Regions from separate parts of the Mesorhizobium sp. M0618 genome, predicted to be linked through region 1. Evidence: predicted binding sites of a transcription regulator. Region 1 holds the regulator's gene; each other region holds the start of a gene.
The links. The regulator PhoB, encoded in region 1, activates phosphate uptake and scavenging genes when phosphate is short. The targets are predictions, from matches to a motif close to TGTCATNNANCTGTCAT.
Positions count from the first base shown of each region.

Region 1 (4,387 bases):
TGGTGCTGCAGGTCGTCCAGCGTATAGGCGCGGATGTAGTCGATCTTCATCTCCGCTGGCGTAGCCAGATGGTCAGGAGGCTGGCCGGCAATGCCGCCCACCGCGAGATTGGCCAGCATATACATGGGATCGTGCATGTCGGCCGGCGTCGCTGCTTGAGCGACCTTTACACCATCGTAGGTCCAGACAAGCTCATCCTTCGTCCAGAGCAGGCCATAGGTGTGGAAACCGTCGGTATCCGCAACGTTCACCGTTGACGAAACCTTCGTGTGCGCTCCCGTCTCATTGGAATGCGCCGTCATGTAGAGCGTGTTCGGGTCCTGGCCGCGCGTTTCGACAACGTCCAGCTCCGGCGGCCACGATCCGTCCTCCGGAAGCAGCCAGAACGCCGGCCAGGCTCCGGCTGTTTCAGGAAGATCCGCCCGCATTTCGAAATAGCCGTAGGTTTGCGAGAAGGTGTCGTGGGTCGTCAGGATCCCCGAGGTGTATTCGTAGTTGTTGATCAGAGGCTTGATGTCCTCCGGCGCCTGCGCGGCGGTGATGGTGAGGACGCCGTTCTCAACGCTGAACGGATGGACCGAACTCGTCGGGCCATAATTGGCGTCGATATACCACTGCAACTCACCATTGCTGCTCAACGTGCTGCCGTTCGGCGCTCCCCACCAGAAATTGGAATTCCAGGTGCCGTCCTGCCCGTCCCGAAGGCTCAGCGTGTTGAAATCGTCGGAGAAGGACAGCGTCATTGCGGACTTGTCTATCGGAAGTTCGAACTGGGTGGGCTGCAGCTTGTCGATGGTCGTATTCTTGAACACCAGGATTTCGTCGGATCCGAGGTTCAGCATCACGTTCGATTCCACTTGGACCATCTGTGAACGGACGGCATCGAACGAAGTGAAATCGTAGCCGTTAAGGCGGAGCGCATCGGTCGCACCGAAATCGAAGATAAGATCGCTTCCATTACCTTTGGAGATGGCGAAAGTATCGGCGCCATCGCCGCCGATCAGGACATCATTTCCCTTGCCGCCATCCAGCGTCTGGTGACCTGACCCGCCCTTGATGATGTTGTCCAACGCATTTCCGAACGCAAATCGGTTGGTGCCGGTAACGACGAGGTTCTCGAAATTGTCAGGGAGCTTGTAGCTCATCCATGTGTCGATCGTGTCGATCCCTGCCCCAGGATCCTCGACCACCTTGTTGTTGGTGGAATAGAGATGATAGTAGTCGTCGCCGGCGCCACCGTGGATCGTGACAGTGACGCCGGTGTCTCCCCAGAAGGAGTCGTTGCCGGAGGTGCCATGCAGTTCCGGTCCAGACCCGGTGGCCGAGAACCAATGAGTGGAAGCGCCGGTGTAGGCAAGAGGGATGCCTTTGGCGTTTAAGACCGTGCTCATCAGAAATCCTTCCTCATGGTGTCCGACCTGGTCAAAGGTCCGGCGACCGCTCCCAAAGCAACGCTGCAAGGAACGAGATCGTTCCACGGAATCGTCATTCGATCCGAGACCGCAATAATCGGAAGGCGGATAATGAATAAGGAGGTGATGGCTCAATGTAAATTGAAGCAATTTAGTAAAATCGTATATTTATGCAGAACACACGTCGTTTAACGAACGTATATCTAAGTTAACTCAAATTTATTCTTGCATGGCTTTCTGGTCGGAGTCTGCGGGCAAGATGGCGACGTACCGCCAAGAGCGGTCATCCTCATCAGGTTTCGAATGACCGCATTTGGGCCAAAGCGTCACGTGCTCGCTCCCCATCGATGAGACGAGTGCAACATTCCACTCTTCGCGGCTGTTGGCGACCACGTGCTAATCGAGTTTTCCCGGTCACGATCTATCGGGACGGAACAGCCACCTAGTCTTCCCTGATCGCGTAACCCGCCCCACGGATGGTGCGGATGACATCAGGCATGCGGCCGTTGTTGACCGCCTTGCGCAGCCGGCCGACGTGCACGTCGACAGTGCGTTCGTCGATGTAAATCGTCTCGCCCCAGACATTGTCGAGCAGCTGGCTGCGCGAGAACACGCGGCCGGGGTGGCGCATCATGAATTCGAGCAGGCGGAATTCGGTCGGCCCGAGCCGGATCTCGCTCTTCTTGCGATAGACCCGGTGCGACTCGCGATCGAGCACGATGTCGCCGACCTTTAGCACGCTGGACAGCACTTCCGGCTTGGCCCGGCGCAGCAGCGCCTTGACCCTGGCCATGAACTCCGGCGTCGAGAACGGCTTGACCAGATAGTCGTCGGCGCCGGTCGACAGGCCGCGCACGCGGTCGCTTTCCTCGCCTCGCGCGGTCAGCATGATGATCGGCAGCCGCTCGGTCTCTGGGCGCATTCGCAGGCGCCGGCAGAGTTCGATGCCGGAAACCGCCGGCACCATCCAGTCGAGCACGAGAAGGTCGGGAACGTTCTCCTGCAGCCGGATTTCGGCCTCGTCGCCGCGCGTCACCACCTCGACCTGGTAACCTTCGGATTCAAGATTGTAGCGGAGCAGCACGCCTAGCGGCTCCTCATCCTCCACCACCATGATGCGTGGTGCGATCATCGGCTGGTCACCCCTGTTATGCCGCTGGCGCGGACATTGCCGTCTCGTCCTGCTTCGGACGATTGGCTGGCAGCTGCGTGCCGGTCAAAACATAGTAGGCATTTTCGGCGATGTTGGTCACGTGGTCGCCGATCCGCTCGAGGTTCTTGGCGCAGAACAACAGGTGCGTGCACGCCGTGATGTTGCGGGGATCTTCCATCATGTAGGTCAGCAGCTCGCGGAACACCGAGGTGTATTTGACGTCGATGCGTTCGTCATTGTTTCTGAGCGTGGCAAGCGCTGCCGGGTCGGCGGCGGCGTACTCGTCGACGACCCCCTGCACCTGGATCAGCACCAGTTGCGCCATCGCGTCGATCGAATGCGAAAGGTCGTGCGGCGTGACACTCAGCCCGACAGTGCCGACGCGCTTGGCGATGTTCTTGGCAAGGTCGCCGATGCGCTCAAGGTCGCCGGCCATGCGGATCGAACCGACCACCGCACGCAGATCGTTGGCCATTGGCTGGCGCTTGGCGATCAGCGTGATGGCGCGATCGTCCAGCTCGCGCTGGCGTGCATCCATGATGGCATCATCGGAAACCACGCGCTGCGCCAGCGCATTGTCCGAATTGAGCAAAGCCCTGGTCGAGCCACTGACCATCGAGCGGGCGAGATCGCCCATGTCGCGGATCAGCTGGCTGATCTGCTCCAGATCCTCATCGAAAGATGCGACGGTATGTTCACCCATGATCTTCGTCCCTCGTATGCCTGAGCTCAGCCGAACCGGCCGGTGATGTAGTCCTGGGTGCGTTTGTCGTCGGGGGTGGTGAACATCTTGTCGGTGGCGCCCTCCTCGACCAGATAGCCTAGATGGAACATCGCGGTGCGCTGCGACACGCGCGCTGCCTGCTGCATCGAATGGGTGACGATGACGATGGTATAGTTCTGACGCAGTTCGTCGATCAGTTCCTCGACGCGAGCGGTGGCGATCGGGTCGAGCGCCGAACACGGTTCGTCCATCAGGATCACCTCGGGTGACACGGCGATGGCGCGTGCAATGCACAGACGCTGCTGCTGGCCACCGGAAAGACCCGTGCCAGGTTCTTGCAAACGGTCCTTGACCTCGTTCCAGATCGCCGCCTTCTTCAGGCTCGACTCTACGATCTGGTCCATGTCGGCCTTGCGCTTGGCCAATCCGTGGATGCGCGGACCATAGGCAACGTTCTCGTAGATCGATTTGGGGAACGGATTGGGTTTCTGGAACACCATGCCGACGCGCGCCCTGAGTTCGACGACATCGATGTTCTTGTCGTAGATGTCTTCTTCGTCGAGCGTTATCTTGCCGGTTACCCGTGCTGAATCGATGGTGTCGTTCATGCGGTTGAGGCAGCGCAGGAAGGTGGACTTGCCGCAGCCGGAGGGGCCGATCAGCGCCGTCACCTGGTTCAGGCGGACGTCGAGATCGACGTCGAACAGCGCCTGCTTCTCGCCATAGAACACGCCGACCTTGTCGCCGCGCATTTTGATTACTTCGTTCGACTTCATCTTGTCGCCCACTGCGTTTTCAAGGGACTGTTCGGTCATGATGTTCATACCAAGATGCCTTTTTTCTACCAGCGCCGCTCGAACCGACGCCGAAGCACGATCGCGGTGATGTTCATGGCCATGAGGAAGACGAGCAGGATGATGATGGCGCCGGACATACGCTCGACGAAGGCGCGTTCGGCCTCGTTCGCCCACATATAGATCTGCACCGGCAGCGCGGTGGCCGGATCGAAAGGCGTCGTCGGTGGATCGGCGACGAAGGCGACCATGCCGATCAGCAGCAGAGGCGCGGTTTCGCCGAGCGCACGCGCCAGACCGATGA
Region 1 is NZ_JAMYQH010000022.1:77,579-81,965, reverse strand. It holds gene eglC (endo-1,3-1,4-beta-glycanase EglC) at 1-1,391, opposite strand, end outside; gene phoB (phosphate regulon transcriptional regulator PhoB) at 1,855-2,544, opposite strand; gene phoU (phosphate signaling complex protein PhoU) at 2,561-3,268, opposite strand; gene pstB (phosphate ABC transporter ATP-binding protein PstB) at 3,295-4,113, opposite strand; gene pstA (phosphate ABC transporter permease PstA) at 4,131-4,387, opposite strand, start outside.

Region 2 (4,387 bases), on a different contig from region 1:
TCATAGACGACGAGGCGGATCGAGTTCGATCCGATGTCGATGATGGACAGCGGTCGGCGGTCCTGCAGCCGGCCCTGGGAATCAGACAGCATCAGCCGGACGCTGCTGCGTTCTTCTTGCGGCGCTTGAACTGCGCGATGCGCTTGGGCGCATGCGACTTCAGCGCGTCACCCCGTCCCGACAGGCTCGGATTGGTCATGAAATATTCCTGCGCGTTGAACGGTTCCTCGCCCTCCTCCAGCACGACGCGCCGGGAGGTTCCATCAGCCAATACGTCGAAACTTTGCTGATTGTCCATGATGTTGCCCAGCATGATCTGGCCAAGGATCTGTTCGTGCACAGTTGGATTGGTGATCGGCACCATGGTTTCGACGCGGCGGTCGAGATTGCGCGGCATCAGATCGGCCGAGGAGATGTAGACGATCGCCTCGTCCGATGGCAGGCCATGACCGTTGCCGAAGCAATAGATGCGGCTGTGCTCGAGAAAACGGCCGACGATCGATTTTACGCGGATGTTTTCCGACAGGCCCGGAACCTGCGGCCTCAGGCAGCAGATGCCGCGCACGACCAGGTCGACCTCGACGCCGGCGCGGCTGGCATCGTAGAGCGCGTCGATAATGATCGGATCGACGAGTGCGTTCATCTTCATCCAGATGCGCGCCGGTTTCCCCTGCACCGCGTAGGCAATCTCGTCGGCAATGTGCTTCAGGATGCGGCTTCTCAGCGTGAACGGCGAGATCGCCAACCGCATTTCGTCCGTCGGCTCGGCATAGCCGGTGATGAAATTGAAGAGCTGGGCGACATCGCGGGCGATCGTCGGATCGGTGGTGAAGAAGGACAGGTCGGTGTAGATGCGCGCCGTGACCGGATGGTAGTTGCCGGTGCCGAGGTGCACGTAGTTGCGCAGCTTGCCGTCCTCGCGCCGCACCACCAGCGACATTTTCGAATGGGTTTTCAGCTCGAGAAAGCCGAACACGACCTGCACGCCGGCACGCTCCAGATCGCGCGCCCAGCGGATGTTGGCTTCTTCGTCGAAGCGCGCCTTGAGCTCGACCAGCGCGGTGACCGACTTGCCGGCCTCGGCCGCGTCGACCAGCGCACGCACGATCGGGCTGTCGTTGGAGGTGCGGTAAAGCGTCTGCTTGATCGCCACCACTTCCGGATCGGCCATCGCCTGGCGCAGGAACTGCACCACGACGTCAAACGATTCGTAGGGGTGATGGACGACGATGTCCTTCTCGCGGATGGCGGCAAAACAATCGCCGCCATGCTCGCGGATGCGCTCGGGAAAACGCGGATTGTAGGGCGTGAATTTCAGGTCGTCGCGGGGAACGGCGACGATCTCGGAAATCTGGCTGAGCGCCAACGGACCGGTCAAGACGCTGATGCGGCTGGACGACACGCCAAGCTCGCCGGCGACGAAGTCGCGCAATTCATCAGGCATCAGCCTGTCGAATTCGATGCGGATCACCGAACCCCGCCGCCGCCGCTTCAGCGCCGTTTCGAATAGGCGAACCAAATCCTCGGACTCCTCCTCGACCTCGATATCGCTGTCGCGAATGATGCGGAACGTGCCGGAGCCCTTGACCTCATAGCCGGGGAAGAGCTTGCCGATATAGAGGCCGACCGCCTCTTCCAGCGGGATGAAGCGGACGTGATGCTTGCGGTCCGGCAGACGGATGAAGCGCTTCAGCGCTACCGGCAGGCGCAGCAGCGCGCTCATCTCTTCGCCGTTCTTGCGATGGCGCAATTGCAGCGCCATCGAGAAGCCGAGATTGGGAATGAACGGGAACGGATGCGCCGGGTCGATCGACAGCGGGGTCAGCACCGGGAACACCTGCCCCTGGAAATGGTCTTCCAGCCAGATTTTCTCGTCCTTGGTCAGCGCATCGCGGGTGATGCTCTCGATGCCTTCCTTGTTGAGCAGCACGGTGAGCGCCGAAAGGCTCTTCTGCTGGTCTTCCTGCAGCCGCTCGACCTCACGCAGCAGCTGTTCGAGCTGCTGTTCGGGGGTGCGGCCGTCAGGGCTCTTCAGCGTGATGCCCTCGCGCACCTGGCCGGCGAGGCCGGCGACGCGCACCATGAAGAACTCGTCGAGATTGGCGGCCGAGATCGACAGGAAGCGGACGCGCTCCAGCAGCGGATGATTGAGGTTCAGCGACTCCTCGAGAACGCGCCGGTTGAACTGCAGCCAGGAGAACTCGCGGTTGACAAACCGGTCCGGGTTGCCGCCCTCCGGACGAGCCACCTCGACATCCACGAATTCGTTCTGCACCGGCTTCAGTTCGTTCATGATTCCCGCTCTTCCACACCGTCAGCCAGCTAAAGCGCCGCGCGTCATTCAGGACGCGCAAAGGACGCTCTACCACTCCAAGGCGACGCATGGTCCTTGCCGAAAACCGGTGTCGGTCTTCGGGGCCATGCGTTAACCGGCTTAACTTATCCTCTGACAGGCTTTTGCGACAGTTTGATTTCATCGAACTTGCAAAGAGGCCTGATATGATCCAGATGCAGACGAGACTGCGTTAAGGAGACGACGATGGCAGGCGGTTCCATTCCCCATTTTCAGAACGATGCGGGCTATCAGGCAATCGACATCGGCGTGAAGGAATTCATGTGCACGGGCGCCAATCCGCCTTTCGACCACCCGCATGTGTTTCTGGACATGGGCGACGACAACGAAAAAGTCTGTCCCTATTGCTCGACGCTCTACCGCTATTCGCCGAAGCTGAAGGCAACCGAAACGCTGCCGGCCGGCTGCATCTACATAGAACAGGCCGCCTGAGTCTTTCGCGACCAGCCCGATGAACGACACGCGCTCCCGGCAAATTGTCATCGCCGGGGCGGGTGTCGCCGGATTGACCGCAGCGCTGGCGTTCGCCGAACGCGGCTACTCGGTACGGGTGTTCGAACAGGCGCAGCGCCTGGAAGCGGCAGGCGCCGGCATTCAGCTTTCTCCCAACGCGACCCGCATCCTTCGCCAGCTTGGCGTACTCGACCGGCTGCTGCCGGCGGCGGTGCGGCCGGAAGCCGTGGTGCTGAAGGAGGCCGCGACCTTGCGCGAACTGGCGCGCGTGCCGCTGGGGCAAGCCGCCGAAACGCGCTGGCAGGCACCTTATCTCGTCGCGCACAGGGCCGATCTGCAGCGCGCACTGACCGCGCGCGCTGCCGAGATACCGGATATCCATCTCACCACCGGCGCCCGCATGGGCGGCGTTGACACCGGCCCGCACGGCATCACCGCGACGGCCGAGATCGGTGGCAAAACCGTCGAGGCGGAGGGCTTCCTGCTGGTTGGGGCCGATGGCGTCTGGTCGTCGGTGCGCGCACTTGTCGATTCGGCCAAGGGGTCGGCTTCGCGAAGAAACCATTTCTCCGGCGAACTGGCCTGGCGCGCCACCGTCGCGGCCGACAGCGCCGCCGGGCAAACCTTTGCAGCCATCGGCGCCAAGGACTGCGTCACCACCTTCCTGCATCCCGGCTTCCATATGGTCGCCTATCCCGTCAGCAAGGGTGCGGCCTTCAATCTCGCGGCCTTCACCAAGGGCGACCGCATTGCCGAGGGCTGGTCCGGCAACGCCGACGCCGGGATCCTGAGCAGCGCCCTGCGCGGCACCGCGGCAGAACTTGCCCGTCTGGTCGAGCAGGCCGGCCCGTGGACGGCGTGGCCGATCCACACGGTCGACCCGCAACAGCCCTGGACAATACCGAACGGCATTGCGCTGATCGGCGACGCCGCGCATGCAATGACCCCGTTCGCGGCGCAAGGTGCGGCGATGGCGATCGAGGATGCGGCGACGCTTGCCGATATCATTGCCGACTTCCCCCCCGATCCTCTGGCCGCGCTTGCCGTCTGGGAGCAGTCACGGCGGCCGCGTGTCGCGCAGGTCGCCCGACGCGGCGCTGTCAACCGGCTGGCCTGGCATGCCGTGGGTCCAGTGGCGATTGCGCGCAATGTGTTCCTGAAGGTGCGCTCGTCGGAAAAACTCGCGGCGGATCTGGACTGGCTCTATGGGTGGCAAGCTCAGAAGATCATTCGACGCTGAGCGTACAAGCACAATCGGTTGGTGGGACAGCACCCCCTCTGTCCTGCCGGACTGTCCGGCAGGACAGAGGGGGGTGTGAAGGAACGCGACGCCAATTCGCGGAATGCTCACGCTAATTATACAAGCTCATCGACAGCCCGAGCGATACAGGCAGCGGGTTCCACCAGCCGGTGCGCAGGCCGGCGATGCGCAAGGCCGCCGCCGTCCAGGTGTTGCAGCCGACCAGTGCGTTGAAATGGCCATTGGCTTCGTAGAAGCCGTCGAACCTCGAATAGGCTGCGTCCGGAACGAGGATCGGGCCTTCCGGTCCCCGCTGGAAACTCGCATCGATGAAATCGAGC
Region 2 is NZ_JAMYQH010000015.1:154,956-159,342, reverse strand. It holds gene ppx (exopolyphosphatase) at 1-92, opposite strand, end outside; gene NKJ04_RS17900 (RNA degradosome polyphosphate kinase) at 92-2,293, opposite strand; gene NKJ04_RS17895 (zinc-finger domain-containing protein) at 2,540-2,785, shown strand; gene NKJ04_RS17890 (FAD-dependent monooxygenase) at 2,805-4,046, shown strand; gene NKJ04_RS17885 (TIGR02117 family protein) at 4,159-4,387, opposite strand, start outside.
Region 2: a site for PhoB is predicted at 2,460-2,476, ahead of NKJ04_RS17900 (RNA degradosome polyphosphate kinase). Genes of this name have one in related genera too.

Region 3 (4,387 bases), on a different contig from region 1:
GATTCAGTGATGGCGCCGAAAGCAGTCCGCCTCGAGGCATGGCGCCGCATCGGCACCGACCTCGATCTTCAGAAGCTCGCCAGCCTGTCCAGCACCATCGGGTTCGACGGCATCGTCGATGCCGCGCGCGACATCGTCGACGGCAAGATCCGCGGCCGCGTCGTCGTGGGTATGTGACTCCGCCCAACTGCCGGAAGGATGGAATCGCCAGATCTGCGGCAAACCCGCCGCGCCTCGGCAAAAAGCGCTCATCCGCTAAAATTCGAACGATCCGCCGCAATTTTCCATAATCTCTGTCTGGCAAGGATTTCGCATGATCGCGGAATCCGGCAGCCAACAGGCGGACACTGGCGACGACGTCGATGCGGTGCTCCCGCCGCTGGTGCCCGAGCCGGAATTCTCCAGGCGCGAAAGCCTGCCCTTTCTGACATTCGTCGCCATCGTGGTGGTGGCCGGGCTGGCGCATCTGACCGGGGCACCAATCTTCATTAGCGTCGCATTGCTGGCAACCGGTCTTGCCGGTCTTGCCCTGCATCTGCGCGCCAGGCGGAGCGAACATCGCACCTCTGCCCTTCTTGACGAAACCACTGCCCGCAGCCGCGCCGAGATCGAGACGCTGGCCGACCGCATGTGGGAGATGCAGGAGAGCGATGAGCGCTTTCGCGGCCTGATCGACGCGCTTGGCGATCTCGTCATCCATCGCGACCGCGATGGCTACATCGTCTATGCCAACAAGGTCTTCGCCGATCTCGTCGAGATCGACCAGCGCGACCTTGCCGGCAAGACCCTGGCAGAACTGGGCATCGAGGTCGGCATGGTTCCCGATGCCGCCTTTTCCGACCATGAGTGCCTGAGTTCCACCGATGTCTCTATCAGCACGCCGAGCGGGCAGCGCTGGTTCTCCTGGATCGAACTGTCGGTGCGCGACAAGGACAGCGGCGCGGTTTCGCACCGCGCCATCGCCCGCGACATCACCGCCCGCAAACGCGCCGAATCCTCGCTGATCACCGCACGCGAACGGGCCGAATATGCCAGCCAGGCCAAATCGCGCTTCCTCGCCACCGTCAGCCATGAAATCCGCACCCCGATGAACGGCATCATGGGGATGGCCAGGTTGCTGGCCGACACCAGCCTGTCGCCGGAGCAGCAAACCTATGTCGGCGCCGTCTCGACCTCGGCCAGCGCATTGCTTGCCCTGATCGAGGATCTTCTCGACTATTCCAAGATCGAAGCCGGGCGTTTCGACCCCGAGCCGCAGCCGATGTCGGTGCGCGAGATCGCCGACAACATCATCGAATTGCTGGCAGCGCGGGCTTTCGCCAAGGATATCGGGCTGGGTTGCCATGTCGAACCCGACGTGCCGCAATTGATCACCGCCGATCCGGGCAAGGTGAGGCAGGTGCTTCTCAACCTCATCGGCAACGCCATCAAGTTCACCGACAGCGGCGGCGTGCTGGTGAGCATAGCACGCGCACGCACCGAAACCAGCGACCGCATATGCTTCACCATCGCCGATACCGGTCCGGGCCTGCGTGATGCCGACCTGGAGCGCATTTTCGAGGAGTTCGAGCAGGCCGACGGCACGTCGACACGCACACATGGCGGGGCCGGCCTCGGCCTTGCCATCTCCAGACGCCTGGTGGCCGCCATGGGCGGCACGATCTCGGTATCCAGCCGGCTCGGCCAGGGATCCGAGTTCGTCTTCGAAATCCCTGCGATAGCGGCCACCGAAGCGCCGCAGGGCCACCAGAATGCTCTCTCGGGCAGACGCGCGGTGATCCTGTCGAAGAACGCCGTCGAGGCCGACGCCATCGCCCGCACCATCCGCGCCAATGGCGGCGCGGTCGACATCGCCACCACTGCCGCACAGGCCGCGCCTTTCGCCGCCGGCTGCGATGCGATCCTGGTCGATGCAGCGATGGAAGAAGGCGACGGAAGGCTGCTCAAGCGCCTGCGCCAGAGCGGTTTCTCCGACTGTGAGGCGATCACGCTGATCGCGCCGACCGATCGCGGCATGCTTGGCGAGTTCCGCGCCAGCGGCTACGCAACCTTCCTGGCCAGACCGGTGCGTGGCGGAACACTTCTGCGTGTGCTGTTGAGCAGCCATGCTCCGAGCCTCGGCCCGCCGCAGCCGGAAAGGCGCGGCGCGCCGACGCTGCGCACCGTCGGCAACCGCCAGCGCGGCCTGTCGGTGCTGATCGCCGAGGACAATGACATCAACGCCATGCTGGCCCGCGCCACGCTGCTGAAGGCCGGGCATCGCGTCAAGGTGGTCGGCAACGGCAAGGCCGCCGTCGAGGCTGTCACCGGCGCCGCGCACAAGGACCGCTTCGACGTGGTCTTGATGGATCTGCACATGCCGGTCATGGACGGGCTGGACGCGATCGCCGCCATCCGCCGCCATGAGGAAGAAAGTGCCGTGCGGCCGGTGCCGATCATGGTGCTGTCGGCCGACAGCCAGGAAAAGACCCGCCATGCGGTGTTGGCTCATGGCGCCAGCGGCTTTGTCACCAAGCCGCTCGACCCCGAGGCGCTGGTCAATGCCGTCGAGGGCCAGGTCGTCGCGGCCTGAGCTTTCCGTACCGCGCGATCACTTAAACGTAGCCGGTTGATCGTATTCGCCAGCCGACGAAGTATTGCCCACGACGTCGTATCACGGTACTGTCACAATCCTGTTGCACCTACACCGTATCCCCGTGCCAAGAGGGATGGCTCGAAGGAGAATCACTCGTGCATACAGTTATGCCGGAATGTGACACTCGGCCGAACGCCAGCAGCGCCTTGCTTGCCGGACGTAACGTCGATTCCGTCATAAAGGGCGCGGCGCTGGGCCGTATAGGCAATCTTGAAGTGCGGCTCGCTCGCAACGAGGCCGAGATCGCGGCCGCGCAGGAAGTGCGCTACCGGGTGTTCTACGACGAACTTGGCGCCAGGAAGGACCTGTTCCAGGCCCATGACCGCCGGGACGCCGATCGGTTCGATCCGCTCTGCGACCATCTGCTGGTTTTGGACACCACGCTTTCCGGTCCCGAACATCGCCGCATCGTCGGCACATATCGGCTGCTGCGGCAAGAAATCGCGGCCACGGCCGGTGGCTTCTATTCCGAAGGTGAATTCGAGCTGACCAAGCTCATCGCCCGCCATCCCGGCCAGCGTTTCCTTGAACTCGGCCGCTCCTGCGTGTTGCCGGAATACCGCTCGAAGCGCACCATCGAGGCGTTGTGGCAAGGCATCTGGGCTTACATCAATCATTACGAAATCGGTGTGATGACCGGCTGCGCGTCCTTTCACGGCACCGTGCCGGCGGCGCATGCGGAGGCGCTCACCTACCTCGCCCACCACTGCCGGACGAACTCGGCCTGGGACGTGCGCGCGGTGTCCGGGCGCTATTGCTCGATGGATCTGATGCCGATCGAGGCCGTCAATGCCAAGGCGGCGATCGCCGCGATGCCGCCTCTGGTCAAGGGCTATCTGCGCGTCGGTGCCCGCATCGGCGATGGTTGCGTCATCGATCGCGAATTCTCGACGGTCGATGTGTTCGTCGTGATGCCGGTCAAGGAGATCGGCGCACGCTACGTCAACTATTATGGCGGCGAAGCCCAGCGCTTCGCGGCGTGAGATTGAGTAGGCAGTAGGCAGTAGGCCCTATTCCCTATTCCCTATTCCCTATTCCCTATTCCTATTCCCCATTCCCTATTCCCTCTCTTCACGGAATATCTTCCGGCCGCCTGCCGGGTCGGCTCTTGTAGGACGGAAACGACCAGCCGAATTTGAGCGCACCACCGCGCACGAGGAACGCCGCCGCAAAGCCGGCAAGGTCCGAGGCGAGCGGCGGCAGGCCGGCAAGATCGCCAAGCGTGTAAAGGCAGGCACCCGCAAGGGCCGCCGTGACGTAGATCTCGGGCCTGAGCAGCACAGATGGCTCGCCGGCAAGGAGATCACGCAAAATGCCGCCGAAAGTGGCGGTGAGCACGCCGGTGATGACGGAGACGACCGGCGAACCGGTAATCGCAAGCCCCTTGGCCGCGCCCATCACCGAAAAAGCGGCGAGCCCGACGGCGTCGAGCCAGAGCAGCCACTTCCAGCGCGATTCGATACGATGCGCGCCGAAGAAGACCAGCACCGCAACCGCGGCGCAGACCAGCACATAGCCGGAGTTGGCGACCCAGAAAACCGGCAGGTTGAGGATAACGTCGCGAAGCGTGCCACCGCCTATCCCGGTGACGCTGGCCAGGAACAGGAAGCCGATAATGTCGAGTTGCTTACGCGAAGCCGCCAGCGCCCCGGTCGCCGCGAAGACGGCGACACCGGCATAGTCAAGAAGCGCGATAGGGTTCATGAGGCCAAGGCAGTAGGGATTAGGGATTTAGGGATAGGCAGTATGAAT
Region 3 is NZ_JAMYQH010000008.1:139,304-143,690, forward strand. It holds gene acuI (acrylyl-CoA reductase (NADPH)) at 1-177, shown strand, start outside; gene NKJ04_RS11470 (response regulator) at 314-2,572, shown strand; gene olsB (l-ornithine N(alpha)-acyltransferase) at 2,743-3,618, shown strand; gene NKJ04_RS11480 (trimeric intracellular cation channel family protein) at 3,707-4,339, opposite strand.
Region 3: a site for PhoB is predicted at 2,663-2,679, ahead of olsB (l-ornithine N(alpha)-acyltransferase). Genes of this name have one in related genera too.